Regions from separate parts of the Paenarthrobacter sp. NPDC090520 genome, predicted to be linked through region 3. Evidence: riboswitches for the same ligand, from Rfam matches in the RefSeq annotation. Region 3 holds a riboswitch; each other region holds the start of a gene.
What was found. Region 3 has a riboswitch for thiamine pyrophosphate ahead of thiD (bifunctional hydroxymethylpyrimidine kinase/phosphomethylpyrimidine kinase). Riboswitches for the same ligand answer to the same signal wherever they lie in the genome.
Positions count from the first base shown of each region.

Region 1: it holds a riboswitch for thiamine pyrophosphate, as region 3 does, so the genes downstream of both, thiC (phosphomethylpyrimidine synthase ThiC) here and thiD (bifunctional hydroxymethylpyrimidine kinase/phosphomethylpyrimidine kinase) in region 3, are expected to answer to the same signal.
Region 2: it holds a riboswitch for thiamine pyrophosphate, as region 3 does, so the genes downstream of both, ACIQTZ_RS21290 (ECF transporter S component) here and thiD (bifunctional hydroxymethylpyrimidine kinase/phosphomethylpyrimidine kinase) in region 3, are expected to answer to the same signal.

Region 1 is NZ_JBIVXM010000001.1:523,052-528,443, reverse strand. It holds gene ACIQTZ_RS02505 (VOC family protein) at 1-718, opposite strand, end outside; gene ACIQTZ_RS02500 (amidohydrolase family protein) at 797-1,879, opposite strand; TPP riboswitch at 1,965-2,072, shown strand; gene thiC (phosphomethylpyrimidine synthase ThiC) at 2,067-3,890, shown strand; gene ACIQTZ_RS02490 (alpha/beta fold hydrolase) at 3,873-4,595, opposite strand; gene ffh (signal recognition particle protein) at 4,655-5,392, opposite strand, start outside.
Region 2 is NZ_JBIVXM010000025.1:23,349-28,740, reverse strand. It holds gene ACIQTZ_RS21320 (Na+/H+ antiporter subunit D) at 1-619, shown strand, start outside; gene ACIQTZ_RS21315 (Na+/H+ antiporter subunit E) at 616-1,179, shown strand; gene ACIQTZ_RS21310 (monovalent cation/H+ antiporter complex subunit F) at 1,176-1,454, shown strand; gene mnhG (monovalent cation/H(+) antiporter subunit G) at 1,444-1,827, shown strand; gene ACIQTZ_RS21300 (DUF4235 domain-containing protein) at 1,896-2,156, opposite strand; gene ACIQTZ_RS21295 (NUDIX hydrolase) at 2,194-2,907, opposite strand; TPP riboswitch at 3,060-3,195, shown strand; gene ACIQTZ_RS21290 (ECF transporter S component) at 3,274-3,894, shown strand; gene ACIQTZ_RS21285 (ABC transporter ATP-binding protein) at 3,894-5,392, shown strand, end outside.
Region 3 is NZ_JBIVXM010000002.1:60,027-65,418, reverse strand. It holds gene rpmA (50S ribosomal protein L27) at 1-200, opposite strand, end outside; gene rplU (50S ribosomal protein L21) at 260-568, opposite strand; gene thiD (bifunctional hydroxymethylpyrimidine kinase/phosphomethylpyrimidine kinase) at 911-2,431, opposite strand; TPP riboswitch at 2,423-2,521, opposite strand; gene ACIQTZ_RS02930 (Rne/Rng family ribonuclease) at 2,595-5,392, opposite strand, start outside.

The DNA of each region.
Region 1 (5,392 bases), on a different contig from region 3:
CCAGGGTGTCGCGGCGCGGTCCTGCGCCGCGGCTGTTCCACACATTCATCGCCATGTGGTGGTGGTATCCGCCGGCCGAAACGAACAGCGCCTGGCCATGCCACCCGGCCGTCCGCTCGAAGCCGAGGGTGTCCACGTAGAACTTCTGCGCCGTGGCCACGTCACCCACCTGCAGGTGGACATGCCCGATCCCCGCGCCGGCCCGGGCCTGTCCGGTCACAGCCTCTTCACTCAGGTACTGCTGGAGGTAGGCCTGCGGCGGAAGCGCCACGTTATCCATCACCACGTTCTTCCCGTCCCACTGCCAGACCTCGCGGGGCTTGTCGTAGTACAGCTCGATGCCATTGCCTTCGGGATCGGTGAAATAGAAAGCTTCGCTCACCAAATGGTCCGCGCTGCCAACGAAGGCCCGCGGCTCGTACTGCGCGGCGGTCGCAATCGTGGCGGCCAAAGACGGCTGGTCTTCGAAGAGGATTGCCGTGTGGAAGAGGCCCGCCTCGCCCCGACCGGGGATCTGAAGGCCGGCAGCGGGGGCAAGGTGGACCACAGGCTTGCCCAAGCGGCCCAAATACACTCCGCCGTCCTGCTCCGCTACCACCTGGAGACCCAGGGCGCGCTGGTAGTAGTCGCTCATGACTTTCATGTCGCCGACCTTGAGCATCACCGTGCCCATGGTGAGTTCGGCAGGCAGCAGGTCCTGGGTGGATGAGGTGGTCATATGAAACTCCCGGTAATGAAGGTGGCCGCTGTTCGGCGCGTTCTACTTATCTAAATTACTTGAAGCTTCAATTTATTCCTAGCGGATCACCGTTCCACGCAACACCACACTCTTCAGCTTGTGGACTGTGGCCAGCTCCTGCCGCGGATCAGCAGCGCAAAGCACGACGTCGGCACTCGCGCCTTCGCTGATGGCGTCGGCTCCCAGCCACTCACGGGCGCCCCAAGTGGCAGCGTTGAGCACAGCGGCAGGCGGCAGGCCGGCGTCGTGCAGTTCCTGCATTTCGTCCGCGATACGGCCGTGGTTGATGACGCTCCCGGCGTCCGTACCCGCGTAGACGGAGACTCCTGCTTCGAAGGCCTCCAGGACGCGTTCGCGGCGCCGCTCCCACAGGGCAGTCATGTGCTGCGCATAGTCGGGGAACTTGGGCCTTGCTTGTGCGGCGATGTCCGGAAAAGTAGCGATGTTCACCAGCGTGGGGACGATCGGCACCTGCTGCTCCACCAAACGGGGCACATGCCGCGGCAAGAGACCGGTAGCGTGCTCGATGCAGTCAATGCCGGCGTCGAGCATCTGGTCCACGGTGTCTTCGGCGAAGCAGTGCGCGGTCACGCGGGCCCCTTCGTCGTGCGCAGCGGCAATGGCATCCTTGACCACGGCGGCAGGAAATGACGGGGCGAGGTCTCCAACGCCACGGTCTATCCAGTCGCCCACCAGTTTGACCCAGCCATCGCCGGCGCGGGCTTCCTTGCGCACTGTCTCCACCAGCTCTTCGGGCTCCACCTCGTGGCCCAGGCCTCGAAGATAGCGGCGGCTCCGCGCGATGTGCCGCCCTGCCCGGATGAGCCGCGGGAGATCTTTGCGCTGCTGGACCCAACGGGTATCGCTGGGTGAACCGGCGTCCCTGATCAGCAGCGTGCCGGCGGCGAGGTCGGTTTGCGCCTGGGCCAAGGTGGTCGCCTCATCCACCGATCCGCCCGGACCGAGGCCGATGTGGCAGTGGGCGTCCACGAAACCCGGGAGGACCCAGCCATCCAGCACGGCGTCCGGCCGGGCCGCGGGCCGGATGAACGTCAGCAGGCCATCCACGGACCATAGCCCCCGGCGCTCGTCCTCGGCTCCGAGCAGCACGGGACCGGTGAATTCGATGATGTTCGCCATGGCAAAAGCCTAGTGCTCCCCCACGAGCCACGCCCTGCCGGATGGCTTGTGACTGGGACCACCCAGGGAGCTGTGGTAGCTTCGTCTACGACCACACGGGGGCCCTTGCAGGGGCTGAGATCGGACTGAGGCAGTCTGCGACCGTTGAACCTGTCCGGGTAATGCCGGCGAAGGAAGTGAGTAATCCTTGAGCACCACAGAAACACAGCACAGCCCTGCCCAAAACCAGTCTGCTACGGCAGAGGAGACGGTCACGCAGTCGCTGAAGTCCCATTCGCTGGCCTGGCTGGAAGATCCCCGCCACGGCATCCGCGTACCGGTCACCGAAATCGCGTTGGAACCATCGCCGAACGGCCAGGCCAACGCTCCCTTGCAGGTGTACCGCACCGCCGGGCCAGGCAGCGACCCGGTAGTGGGCCTGCGTCCTTTCCGGCAGCCCTGGATTGAAGAACGCAGGGACACGGAAAGCTACAGCGGCCGCGAACGCAACCTGCTCGACGACGGCAAGTCGGCTGTCCGCCGCGGGGCGGCCTCGGCGGAATGGAAGGGTGCCCAGCCCGTTCCCCTCCGCGCCATCGAAGGCAGGACCGTCACGCAAATGCACTATGCCAAGCAAGGCATCGTGACCCCGGAAATGCGCTTTGTGGCGCTGCGGGAAAACTGCGACGTCGAACTGGTTCGCAGCGAAGTAGCGGCCGGCCGCGCCATCATCCCGAACAACATCAACCACCCTGAGTCCGAGCCGATGATCATCGGCAAGGCGTTCCTGGTGAAGATCAACGCCAACATCGGCAATTCAGCCGTGACCAGCTCCATCGCCGAGGAAGTCGACAAGCTGCAGTGGGCCACCCAATGGGGCGCAGACACCGTCATGGACTTGTCCACCGGTGATGACATCCACACCACCCGCGAGTGGATCATCCGGAACTCCCCCGTTCCCATCGGCACCGTTCCCATCTACCAGGCGCTGGAGAAGGTCAACGGCGAAGCCAACAAACTCACCTGGGAGATCTTCCGTGACACGGTGATTGAGCAGTGCGAACAGGGCGTGGACTACATGACGATCCACGCGGGGGTCCTCCTTCGCTACGTTCCGCTGACGGCCAACCGGGTGACGGGAATCGTTTCGCGTGGCGGCTCCATCATGGCGGGCTGGTGCCTGGCCCACCACGAGGAGAACTTCCTCTACACCCACTTCGATGAGCTGTGCGAAATCTTCGCCAAATACGATGTCGCGTTCTCGCTCGGTGACGGACTGCGTCCCGGTGCCACCGCCGACGCCAACGATGCCGCGCAGTTCGCCGAGTTGGACACCTTGGCCGAACTGACCCAGCGTGCATGGGAGTACGACGTCCAGGTCATGGTGGAAGGGCCGGGGCACATCCCGTTCCACCTGGTCCGGGAGAACGTGGAACGGCAGCAGGAATTGTGCAAGGGCGCCCCGTTCTACACCCTGGGACCCCTCGTGACGGACGTCGCGCCCGGCTACGACCACATCACCTCGGCCATTGGAGCCACGGAGATTGCCCGCTACGGCACGGCCATGCTGTGCTACGTGACTCCCAAGGAACACCTGGGCCTGCCCAACAAGGACGACGTCAAGACAGGTGTGATCACGTATAAGATCGCAGCCCATGCCGCGGACCTCGCCAAGGGACATCCCGGTGCGAACGAACGCGACGACGCCCTCTCCAAGGCGCGCTTCGAATTCCGTTGGCGGGACCAGTTCGCCTTGTCCCTGGACCCGGTAACCGCGGAATCCTTCCACGACGAGACGCTTCCGGCCGAACCGGCCAAGACGGCACACTTCTGCTCCATGTGCGGACCCAAGTTCTGCTCGATGCGCATCAGCCAGGACATCCGGGATGAATACGGTTCTGCCGAAGCCCAGGCAGCGATTGCGGACATGTACAGCGGCATGCGGGAAAAGAGCCAGGAGTTCCTCGCGGCAGGAGGCAAGGTCTACCTGCCCGAGCTGCAGGTGCCTGCAGGGTCAGGACGCGCGAACTGAGCTGGCCCGCCCAACCTCGGCGATGAACTTCCGGATGATCCGGTCTCCATCCGCCGAGTCCTGGGGCCGGTGCCCTCCCGCCGCCGCGCAGCGGAGGGCACCGGTTTCCTGCAGATATGCTGCGATCTCCTCGTAGAGCGGTTCCCAACCGCCTGTGAGGACCAAGGTAGGTACTCCCGGAACGATGTGCAGTTGCGCTTCCCACGGGGGTGCCTGCAGCCGCAGCCTCTTGGCGGAACGCCTGGCCTCGGGTGTTTCCTGCCCGCCGGCCTCGGCAGAAAAGGCGCGCCGGAAGTATTCGCGTTCGTAGTCGGCGTCGTTCAGTTGGTTCCGGATCTCGAAAAGCGGTTCCATGAGGGCACGGTGTGAAGCCGTGGCGGGCAACTCCGCTGTCAAGGACAGGCACGCAGGCTCAACAAGGACCAGGGAATGCACCAGGTCCGGGCGCTCCACCGCCGCAAGCATGGCGGAGATGGCGCCTTGCTCGTGTGCCACCACGTGCCCACCGCCGGAGCTGGCCAGCGAATCAAGCAGGATTGCGACGTCGGCAGCCACATCCGATTCCTCGGGTTCCGCCACGGGGTGGAACCCGTGGCGGCGCAGGAACAGGGCGTCGTAGTCCAAGGCCATGCCATGTTGCTTCGGCCACGCCGCCGCGCCGAAACTGCCCAATCCATGGACAAAAACTACGCGCTGCTTGTGCATTGGATCAGCCTATTCCCCGGCACCGACATCCAACCGGCCGGCAGTTGGGCTGGACCTGGCTACTTGCCCAGGAACTTGTCGAAGCCCTTGGGCAGGTTCAGCGAGGACGGATCGAAGTCCGCAGCACCCTGGCCGAAAGCGGCGCCCTTCGGTGCAGAAGCCGCTGCGGCCCGCTTTGCCTCGGCATCGCGCAATTCCTGCGCGGCCTTGGCCGGGTTGCCGGAACGTGCCTTCTTCTTGGGCGCGTTCTTGCCGCCCTTGCGGCCGCCACCGGGGCCACCCAGACCTGGCATCCCGGGCATACCCGGCATGCCTCCACCCTGGGCAAGCTTCTTCATCATTTTCTGGGCCTGGCCGAACCGCTCCAACAGGCCGTTGACCTCGGACACGTGGACACCGGAACCCCGGGCAATACGGGCCCGCCGCGAACCGTTGATGATCTTGGGCGCAACGCGCTCGTGCGGAGTCATGGAACGGACAATCGCCTCGACGCGGTCTATCTCACGCTCGTCGAAGTTCTCCAACTGCTGGCGGATGTTCTGGGCGCCAGGCATCATCATGAGCATCTTCTTCATGGAGCCCATGTTGCGGATCTGCTGCATCTGGGCCAGGAAGTCGTCCAGCGTGAAGTCTTCCTGGTCGGCGAACTTCTTCGCCATCCGGGCCGCTTCGTCCTTGTCCCAGGCCTTCTCCGCCTGCTCGATCAAGGTCAGGACATCGCCCATGTCCAGGATGCGCGAGGCCATGCGGTCCGGGTGGAAGAGCTCGAAGTCGTCGAGGCCTTCACCGGTGGAGGC
Region 2 (5,392 bases), on a different contig from region 3:
CCTCGCGATGTCCTCCATAACGGGGCTCGGGGCCGCGGTGTTCTACGTGGCGCACCACATCACCGTCCAGACCAGTTTGTTCCTGGTCACGGGTTTGATCGAGCGGCGCGGAGGTTCGTCCTCGATCGACCGTCTGGGCGGGTTGGCCAAGCTCTCCCCGCTGCTTGCCGTGTTGTTCTTTGTCCCGGCCATGAACCTGGCAGGCATCCCGCCGTTCTCCGGGTTCCTCGGGAAGCTTGGCCTCTTGCAAGCAGGTGTCGAGCTAGGCACGCCCTTGGCCATCATCCTGGTGGTGGGCGGCGTGGTCACGAGCCTCCTGACCTTGCTCGCCATCGCCCGCGTGTGGAACAGGGCCTTCTGGCGCAAGCCCGAGGATGCTGAATACCCGGATCCGGTGCTCCTGACGCCCGGCCGTGCCGGTGTCCTTCCCCGGACCATGGTGGGTTCGACGGCCGGACTGGTGGTCTTCGGTGTAGCGCTGACTGTCTTCGCCGGACCGCTTTTCCAGCTGTCCGGCGGCTCAGCCGAGATCATGCTCGACCGTTCGGCCTACATCCACTCCGTCCTGGGTGATAACGCTCCGGTGCCCGCCGCGGTGCAGACAGGCGGTGCCAAATGAGCCGCAAACCGATCTCCTTCCGCACCGAACTCCCACTGCTGATCTGGCTGGTGATTGTGTGGGGCGCCCTGTGGCGGGATTTCAGCCCCGGCAACCTGTTGTTCGGCGCGCTCATCGCCATTGTGGTGGCCAAGCTGTTCTACTTGCCCCCCGTTGAACTGAGTGGCCGCTTCAACATCCTCCGCGCCATTCCTTTCGCCCTCATGTTCCTCGGCAAAGTGGTGGCAGCGAGCTTCCTGGTCCTCTACCTGGCCGTGGTCAAAGGACCCAAGGTGCGCAGCGCCGTCGTCGCTGTTCCGCTGCGGAGCCATGCCGACCTCATGGTGACGGCCACCGGCCACGTCATCTCCCTGATCCCGGGCTCGCTGGTGGTGGAAGTGGACCGCTCCACCTCCACGCTCTACCTGCACGCGCTCAACATCTACGGAGAGGAAGATGTGCGGAAAATCCGGCACGAAGTACAGGACATCGAAGCCGGACTGATCAGGATCATGGGCACCCGCGAGGAAGTGGCAGCCCTTCGGGCTGAAGCCCCGGGCATGGAAGGAGCCTCACTGTGAAAGAACTGGTTCTCATTGTCACGGCTGTGATCCTCAGCCTCGCCGCGGCCGGGGCGATCATCCGGATCGCCGTTGGGCCGTCGTTGCTGGACCGCGTGCTCGCTTCCGACGTACTCCTGGCCATCCTTGGCGCTGCGCTGGCGGTGGATATGGCGGTCAACCGGCACCTGAACAACCTCATGCTCCTGGTTGCCTTGGCCGTGATCGGATTTATCGGATCGGTGACCGTTGCCCGGTTCGTGGCTGAGCGAAGGGGACAGGCCAATGACTCCTGATGCAACCGGCGTGGACCTCGTGATCGACGCCGTTACGGCAGTGTTCCTGGTGGTGGGCGCCCTGATGTCACTTGGTGCGGCCATCGGGTTGTTGCGTTTCCCGGACCTCATGAGCCGCATGCACGCGGCCACCAAACCGCAGGTGTTGGGCTTGTTCCTCATGCTTGCCGCGATCGGCCTGCAGATGCGCACCTGGTGGGTGTGGCCCGTGCTGCTGGTGGCTTGGATCTTCCAGTTGCTGACGGCACCCGTTGCGGCCCACATGGTGGGGCGTTCGGCCTACCGTACCAAGCATGGGCACCGTGAATTGCTCACCAAGGACGAGCTGGAAGCCGTGGTGCAGCGTGCGGCCGAGGGGCGTTCGGAGGACTAGGGCAACGCGGGGTCACTTCCGGCCCATCCGGACGTCCGCCATGGGCCGTGAGTGACCCCGCGTTGGTTCTAGACGATGTCCTGGGACTTGGCGAAGCGGGCGATGGCGCGCTGCGTACCCCGGCTGGCGAGGACCTGGATGAGGGTGCTGACAAACGCCGAGATGAGGGCGAACGTCAGCGCTGAGCGGAGGCTCGTCTCCATATCATCGTTGCCTTTGGGCGGCTTGTTGCCCGTGGCTTTTTCCCATCCCTTGTTGACCAGCTTGGTGCCAAGGAAACCCGCGCCGAGGCTCACGCCTGCGCCCAGAAGCTTGAGGAAGAAGTTCATGCCTTCAGCCTAACCTCAACAACCCGGCGGATCCTGCTTAGCCCCGGCTCGCCCTCTCCTTGAGGAAGGCGGCAAGGGAGCCCGGTGGTGCCAGCACGGGAACCACCTCATGATCCGCGGTCCACATGGCATCAACGGAGTCGAAACGGGAGATTTCCCTGAGCAGGTAGTACGTGGGCGGCATGAGTTGCAGCTTGCCCTCAGCCTCCGCGGACAGGATTCCGTCAACGGGCATCCACAGTGACTGCCAGGCCTCAGTGGTCTGGTGTTGCGGTGCGGCGTCCTGGGCAGGCTTGGCAACGTAAAAGTAGGTGTCGAAGCGCTTGGGCATGTCCACGGGCGTGATCCAGTTGGCCCACGGCCGAAGGGCGGCCGGATCCAACGTGAGGCCGGCTTCCTCCTGGACCTCGCGGATGGCGGCGGCGAGAACAGTGCCGGAGCTCCTGCATGCTTGGCTGCTGGCCGCGGAGGAATCCGGTTCTGCTGTGGCGATTGAGCTCAGCCGCCACTCCTTGGCATGTCGTTCCAGAAGCTCTGGTGCGTAGTCCCAGCCCTCGTAATCCCCAGTGTCCACGCGGCCGCCGGGGAACACCACCATGCCCGCCGCAAAGTCCATGGTGGAGACCCTGTGCTGGACAAAGGCCTCCAGCCCTGCAGACGTATCGCGGAGCAGGATCACGCTGGCTGCAAGGCGGGCTTCGGCAACTGGCTTGGCTGCGTCAGGATGGCTTGGGCCAGGAGTTTCCGTCATGCTGCCATTGTCTCAGCTACGTTGTGCGGCCCGGTCTGCGACCCCAAGGGCGGGGAACGGGGCGGAGAGCGGCCCCGCACGGATTTATGACCCGCTCCATGACCCCGCAAACCCCTTCAGGTGTAAACTGAACCTCGCCCATAAGGGCAGATTGATAACGACAGGGGAGCGCCGCCGTCGAACCTGCAGCGATGCAGGAGACGCGAGGGCGCTGAGAGTGCGGACAGCCGCAGACCCTCGAACCTGATCCGGTTAGTACCGGCGCAAGGGAGTCGAGCTTCTCAGAGTGTCCGGACCAGGGCGGCGTGAGCCAGCCGGGGTATCCGGGGAGCACTTTCCCCTCCTGTAACCTCAGGAGGCAAAGAAATGACCACGGCAAGCGTGAAGAAGACCAGTAACAACTGGCGCGTTGTAGACATTGTGGTGGCAGCGTTGATCGCCATCGCCGGCGGCGTGATTTTCTGGGCATGGTCCCAGGGCGCCGCAATCGTATCCATCCCCATGAACGCGGCCTACCCGCCGCTCACCGGCCTGATCGCCGGCGGCTGGATGATCCCGGCGGTGCTGGGCATGCTCATCATCCGCAAGCCCGGTGCGGCGCTGTTCTGCGAGGCCGTGGCCGCCACCGGCGAGCTCATCATGGGCTCCCAGTACGGCACCACGGTGCTCATCTCCGGCATCCTGCAGGGCCTCGGCGCCGAGCTGGTGTTCGCAGCGTTCCGTTACAAGAAGTTCAACCTGCCCACCTCGCTTCTCGCGGGTGCGGGCGCTGGCCTCTTCTGCGGCCTGAATGATTCCTTCCTCCCGTGGGGCTGGAACATCGCCTACGAAGCCGTCGACAAACTGGCCTACATCGCATTCTGCACAATCTCCGGTGCGATCATCGCCGGTGCCCTCTCCTGGGTTGCCACGCGCGGCCTGGCGAAGACCGGCGTGCTGAGCGCTTTCGCATCCCGCAAGGCTGCGTCGGAGCCTGTCTTCAACTGATGGCCGCCACAAACAGCGGCCGGCCCGCCGCCATCTCGGCCGAGGGCTGGGGATGGCGGCACGCCGGACGGTCCACCCCTGCCATCCACGGATTGGACCTGCGGATCGAACCCGGGGAGCGCGTGCTCCTGCTGGGTCCCTCCGGAGCCGGCAAGTCGACGCTCCTGCACGCCTTGGCCGGGGTGTTGGGCGACGAGGAAGACGACTCGGACGAGACCGGCTCCCTGCTGATCGACGGCGGACTGCCGCGCGAACAGCGGGGCCGCGCCGGTTTGATGCAGCAGGACCCGGAAACGCAGGTGGTCCTGTCCCGCGTGGGCGACGACGCAGCGTTTGGTGCCGAGAACCTCGCCGTTCCGAGGGCAGAGATTTGGGCGCGCGTCCATGAGGCGCTCGACGACGTCGGGTTGCGTACCGCTGCAGATGGCGGCTTGGCGCTGGATCACCCGACGGCGGCACTCTCCGGCGGGCAGAAGCAGCGCCTTGCGCTTGCCGGCATTCTGGCGATGCGGACAGGGCTGCTCCTCCTGGACGAGCCGACAGCCAACCTGGACCCGGCCGGCGTGCTGGAAGTCCGCGACGCCGTTGGCCGCTGCCTGGACAAGACCGGTGCAACCCTGGTGGTGGTGGAGCACCGGGTATCGGTCTGGAAGGACCTCGTTGACCGGATCGTGGTCCTGCAACCCGGCGGAGGGGTTCTCCTGGACGGGCAGCCGGACCACGTGCTTTCCGAGGCCCGCACCATGCTCATTGATGCGGGCGTGTGGGTTCCCGGCTATGTTCCACGAACCCGTGCACGGACCCTCGTCCCCGAGATGGCACCGTTGCTCCTGGCAGCGCAAGACCTGGCTGTGTCCCGGGAAAAGCCCCGGCGTCGCGGCTTCAAGAGCATCCCGCCCGTGCCGGTCCAAGCCGGGGTTACCGCGCAGGTCAGGGCCGGACAAGCACTGACCATCACGGGTCCGAACGGCGCGGGCAAGTCCACGTTCGCGCTCACGATGGCGGGCCTTCTGGCGCCGGTGCACGGCAAGGTGTCTGCCGCCGTCGAACTTTCCCAAGGCGCCGGGATCGATCCGTTCGCGTGGAAAGCAGACCAGCTGATCTCCCGAATCGGCACCGTTTTCCAGGAACCGGAGCACCAGTTCGTCACGGGCAAGGTCCTGGACGAGCTCATGTTCGGCCCCAGGCATCTGGGCCACGGCGAGGAACGCGTGGACGAACTGCTTGAGCGGCTCCGGCTGACGCACTTGGTGGACGCGAATCCCTATACCCTGTCCGGCGGTGAAAAGCGCAGGCTGTCCGTGGCGACGGTCCTCGCCGCACATCCCCAAGTGCTGGTGCTCGATGAACCAACCTTCGGCCAGGACGCCAATACCTGGGCCGAACTGGCCTCGTTCCTGTCGGAGCTGTTGGACCAAGGAACGGCCGTAGTCTCGGTGACCCACGACGAGGAATTCAGCGCTGTCCTTGGCGGCGCGGAACTGCACCTCACGCCAGC
Region 3 (5,392 bases):
ACCGCACCAGCCTGGAGTGCGAACAGGGTGTCGTCGCCACCGCGACCCACGCCTGCACCGGGGTGGAAGTGGGTTCCACGCTGGCGAACGATGATTTCGCCTGCGGAAACTACCTGGCCACCGAAACGCTTGACGCCGAGGCGCTGTGCGTTGGAGTCACGACCGTTGCGAGTGGAGCTCGCGCCTTTTTTGTGTGCCATGTGAAATGCCTGCCTCTAAATATGTGGGGAAACTGAAAATCTGAACTGCGTAAGGAAAGTTACGCGATGCTCGTGATCTTGATCTTGGTCAGTTCCTGACGGTGACCCTGGCGCTTCTTGTAGCCGGTCTTGTTCTTGAACTTCTGGATGACGATCTTGGGACCACGGAGGTCCTCCAGGATCTCGGCCGTGACCTTCACCTTGGCCAGGTCCGCAGCAGCGGAGGTGACCTTGTCGCCGTCAACCAGGAGCAAGGCGGGCAGCTCAAGCGTGCTGCCGGCTCCACCGGGGACGCGGTTCAGCGTTACGTAGTCTCCAACGGAAACCTTTTCTTGGCGGCCGCCTGCGCGGACAATCGCGTACACCACTGGGGTACTCACTTCTCTCGACGTTTCTTACTAAATTTGCGTGCGGAACTCGAACCGGAATCAGGCCTGGTTCACGCTGTGCCTCAACGCCGTGGACTCCAGATCGAAGCCCGCGAGTCATCCCGTGAATAATTCCAGGGGGCATAACCCAAGTGTTGGCGTAAGCACCGAAGATCAAGATTACGCTAGTTCGACCCTCGGCTGCAAATGAGGCCGGGTCCGGAAGCCACCGCGTGACGCTAGTCACCAGTAGGAACGGACTTTCCCGGCACCGTGCCCATACAGCCTACAGGCTCCGGGACACTTTGCCGGGAATTCACCACTTCGACGCGCGGGCGGCCTTTACGCGTGCAACCGCGGGGCGTCAAAGAAGGCCGTCTCGTAGCGGCACGAATGGGCGAAAGCCTCCACCATGGCGGCCCGGTCGTGGCTGGAGGCGACGACCGCGGCCGCGGCCGTAAAGCCGATGGCCTTGCGGGTGGCCTCGGCAAAGTCTTCATCGGCGTAGGTCTTCAACCAGTCCGCATACGCGTGCTCCGACGGGGAACCTGCTGTGACGTAACTTGCGTGGAGCCGGTGTCCCACCTCGGCGTAGAGCCAGTAACAGGGCAGGATGGCCGCGAGCAGCACACCGTAACTTCCAGAGGCCGACGCCGCCAGAAGGTGGTCCACGTAGGCCTTGGTGACAGGTCCGGTGTGGGTTGCGGCCTCCCGCGTGCTCAGCCAATTGCGGTGCAGTTCGGATTCGACTTCGAGGCAGAGCTGCGAGGACCTGGCCCAGAACAGCTGCTCTTCCTCGGTGGGAGCGAGGGCACCTGCCCGTGCCAGCACCCGCGAGTAGCCGTTCAGGTAAAGGGCATCCTGCGCGAGGTAATAGTTGAACTGTGGCTCGGGAAGGCTGCCCGACTCCAGCCCCTGGATGAATTCGAGGCCATGGATGGCGTCCAGCTCAGGTGCCGCTTCCTCCCACAGGCGGGCGGCGAAAGCCCCCGGGCCTTCGGCCTGCTGTGCATGGTGGAAGTGGTTGATGGGGCCACTGCCATGGCCCACCTCCAGCACATCCGCGGTGGCCAGGGCCTGCAGGAGCCAGGGTTTGACCTCCCGCAGCGACGCTTCCCAGTCTCCCGTCCGCGCCTGGACCGTAGCCAGGGCCGAGGACAACGAGCAGCCCGTTCCATGGCTGTTCTTCGTCTCCACCCGTGGCCCCGCCACCGAGACAAGGTCCTGCCGCAGCAATCCACTGGTATTAACGAGCGCATCGGGACACTCGGCTCCCGCCAAGTGTCCGCCCTTCACCAGCACGGTGTTTCCACATTCGGCCGCGAGCCGCTTGCCTTGTTCGAGGGCAGTGGACCAATCCGTCGCTTCCGGCTCGCCCAGCAGCATGGCGAGTTCAGGAATGTTGGGGGTGATGAGGTCCGCCACCGGCAAAAGGCTGCGCAGGGCGGCTTCGGCGGATTCCCGGAGGAGGCGGTCACCACTGGTAGCTACCATCACCGGGTCAAGGACCACGACGGCGGGGCGCACCTCCTCCAGCCAGCGACGCACCTCGCCAATCACCTCGGCGTCTCCCAGCATCCCGATCTTGACGGCGTCGATGGATACGTCGCTGCTGATCGCCTCAAGCTGCTGCCTAAGGAAGTCCACGGGCGGAACATGGACGGCGGTGACGCCCAAAGTGTTTTGCGCCGTGAGCGCCGTGACCACGGCCATTCCGTAGCCGCCGTGGGCGGCAATGCTTTTCAGGTCTGCCTGGATTCCAGCGCCGCCGGAGGGGTCGGAGCCCGCGATGCTAAGGACGCGCGGGGTCCGCCGGCCGGTGTTTGCGACGGCGTAGACGGCTGATTTCAACGATGAAGTCATGAGGGACATCCCTTCGCCGGTGCTAACCGGACAGGTTCAACGGGTCTGGATCTCAGCCCGGCCCAACGCCTGGCACCCCGTGTCAGTGACCAAGCCTAACGGACGAAGGGTCCGGCAGGAGTTACTGCCGGACCCTTCGTCGGTTACATGACGTTGGCAATGCCTAGAGTTCCGAGGCCGGAACCCCCACGCCGAGGATAATCGGCTCAGAAGCAGCGGACTCCCTCTTGGCCTGCTCCTGCGGCGCCTTGGCTTCATGGGCCGCTCCCCCACCGGTGGACGCGGACACCTCATGGTGCTCTACCGTGGTCTCGTTGGCGGCACCCTGCGCCCGGCTGGCGCTGCGGTTCCGGCGCCCACGCCGGCCGCGGGCACGACTGGACGGATCGCTTTCCTCCGCAGGATCCTGCCGGGAGGGGACGGTTTCCGCGGGAGCAGCAACAGTGGCAGCGGGCCCAGCCTGGCTTTCGACAGCCACGGGACCCCCACCCAGGTGGGAGAAAGCCTCAGCCAACAGGTCCAGAGTCATGGCAGGCTTCTCCGAAGCCGGCTCCTCGTGGTGTTCCACGAAGGGCAGGGCAACCTCTTCACCGCCAAACCGGAGCACCGGCGTGGCACGCGGGGCGCCCTCGACGGCGCCCGAATCGGGCACCTCATCAGAATGCTCTGCGCCAGCCCCGGTTGCGGCGGCGGCCGCCGCACGTGCTTCTTCCTCGGCCCGGTGAACCTCGTCGTCGTGCAGGTGGGCAGCGTGCGCTGCGGCGGCGATCGTGGCCAGGGCAGCCCTGGTGGCCTGGGCCTTGGCCTGCCGTGCCGGATCCACTGGCTCCGGAGCCGGCGTCGAAGGCGCAGGCGAAGCTGCGGTGTGGACCGGCGTCGAGCTCTCTGCCGGCTGTCCCCCGCCCTTGCCGCGGCGGCGCTTCCGCTCAGTCCGGCTGGAAGGCTGCTGCTGGGTTTCCGTGTGCGGCCGGTGCTGCTCGGCGGCAACAGCGTTTGCACGACGGTGCTCAACAGGTTCGTCGTGAGTCACCACGCCGCGTCCGGCACAGTGCTCGCACTGCTCGCCAAAGACCTCGAGCAGGCCTGTGCCCATGCGCTTGCGCGTCATCTGCACCAGGCCAAGGGAGGTCACTTCCGCCACTTGGTGCTTGGTACGGTCCCGGCCCAGGCATTCCACCAGGCGGCGCAGCACCAGGTCCCGGTTGGATTCGAGCACCATGTCGATGAAGTCGATGACGATGATGCCACCGATATCGCGCAGGCGAAGCTGGCGGACTACTTCCTCGGCGGCCTCAAGGTTGTTCTTGGTGACGGTCTCCTCCAGGTTTCCACCGCTGCCGGTGAACTTGCCGGTGTTGACGTCCACCACAGTCATGGCCTCGGTACGGTCGATCACCAGGGATCCACCCGACGGCAGGAAGACCTTGCGTTCCAGGGCCTTGTGGATCTGCTCGTCGATGCGCCATGCCGAGAAAATGTCCTGGTCCTTGGTCCACTTCTCGAGCCGGCCCACCAGGTCCGGCGCAACATAGGTGACATAAGCCTCAATGGTGTCCCAGGCATCATCGCCGGAAACGATGAGCTTGGAGAAGTCCTCGTTGAAGACGTCACGGACCACCTTGATGGTCAAATCGGGCTCGCCATAAAGCAGCTCGGGTGCCAGGACCTTCGTGGAGGAGGCCTGGCCCTCAATCCCCTCCCACTGGGCGCGGAGGCGGTTGATGTCGTGGGTCAGTTCCTCTTCCGAGGCCCCTTCGGCTGCCGTACGGACAATGACCCCGGCGTTCTCCGGCAAACGGTCCTTGAGGATCCGCTTGAGGCGGTTGCGCTCGACGTCGGGCAACTTGCGTGAGATGCCCGTCATGGAACCGCCGGGAACGTACACCAGGTAGCGGCCCGGAAGGGAAATCTGGCTGGTCAGGCGTGCACCCTTATGCCCGACGGGATCCTTGGTTACCTGCACAAGGACGGAATCACCCGATTTCAGGGCGTTTTCGATCCGGCGCGGCTGGCCCTCAAGGTTGACGGCATCCCAGTTCACCTCGCCGGCATAGAGGACCGCGTTGCGGCCACGTCCGATGTCAACGAACGCTGCTTCCATGGAAGGCAGCACGTTCTGTACCTTGCCCAGGTACACGTTGCCGATCAGCGAATCCTGCTGGGTCTTGGAAACGAAGTGCTCGGCAAGGACGCCGTCCTCCAGGACACCGATCTGGATCCTGTCGTCGCGCTGGCGCACGATCATCTGCCGGTCCACTGATTCGCGGCGGGCAAGGAACTCGGCCTCGGTGATGACCTGGCGACGGCGGCCCGTCTCGCGGGACTCGCGGCGGCGCTGCTTCTTGGCCTCAAGCCGCGTGGAACCCTTGACGCTGGCCACGCGGTTGGAACTTGTGGATTCCGAGATGGGCCGCGGTGCGCGGACACGGGTCACCGTGTTGGGCGGATCATCGTCCGATCCGCCGGTCAGTTCAAGGTCCTGGTCGCCACGGCGGCGGCGACGACGGCGACGCGAGGTGACGCCGTCTTCAAGGGGCTCGGCGGCCGGCGACTCGTCATCGTCCGCTTCCTCGCCGGACTCCTCGGCCCCGTTATCCTCACGGTCCGATGCGCGGCGGCCACGGCGGCCACGGCTCCGGCGCCGGCGGCGGCTTCCCGCCTCCTCCAGCTCGCCGTCACCGGTGTCCTCAGACTCCTCAGCGGTCTCTTCAGTCTTTTCCTCGACTGCCGGACGGACCACTGTGCTGAGGTCGGGCGCCTGGAAGATCATGGACGTGATGGAAACGGGCTCCAGGAAGAGCGCCGAAGAACCGGGGGCGGCGTCTGCCTCGGATTCTGAGGACTCTGTGGGGGCTTCTGCGCTGGCTTCCGGTTCGGCGGCTGCGCCGCCTGCCGGGGTGGTAGTCGGCGTTGCTTCTGCGCCGCCGGCGGGGGTGGTGGGGGATTCCGTCGCGGCTTTCG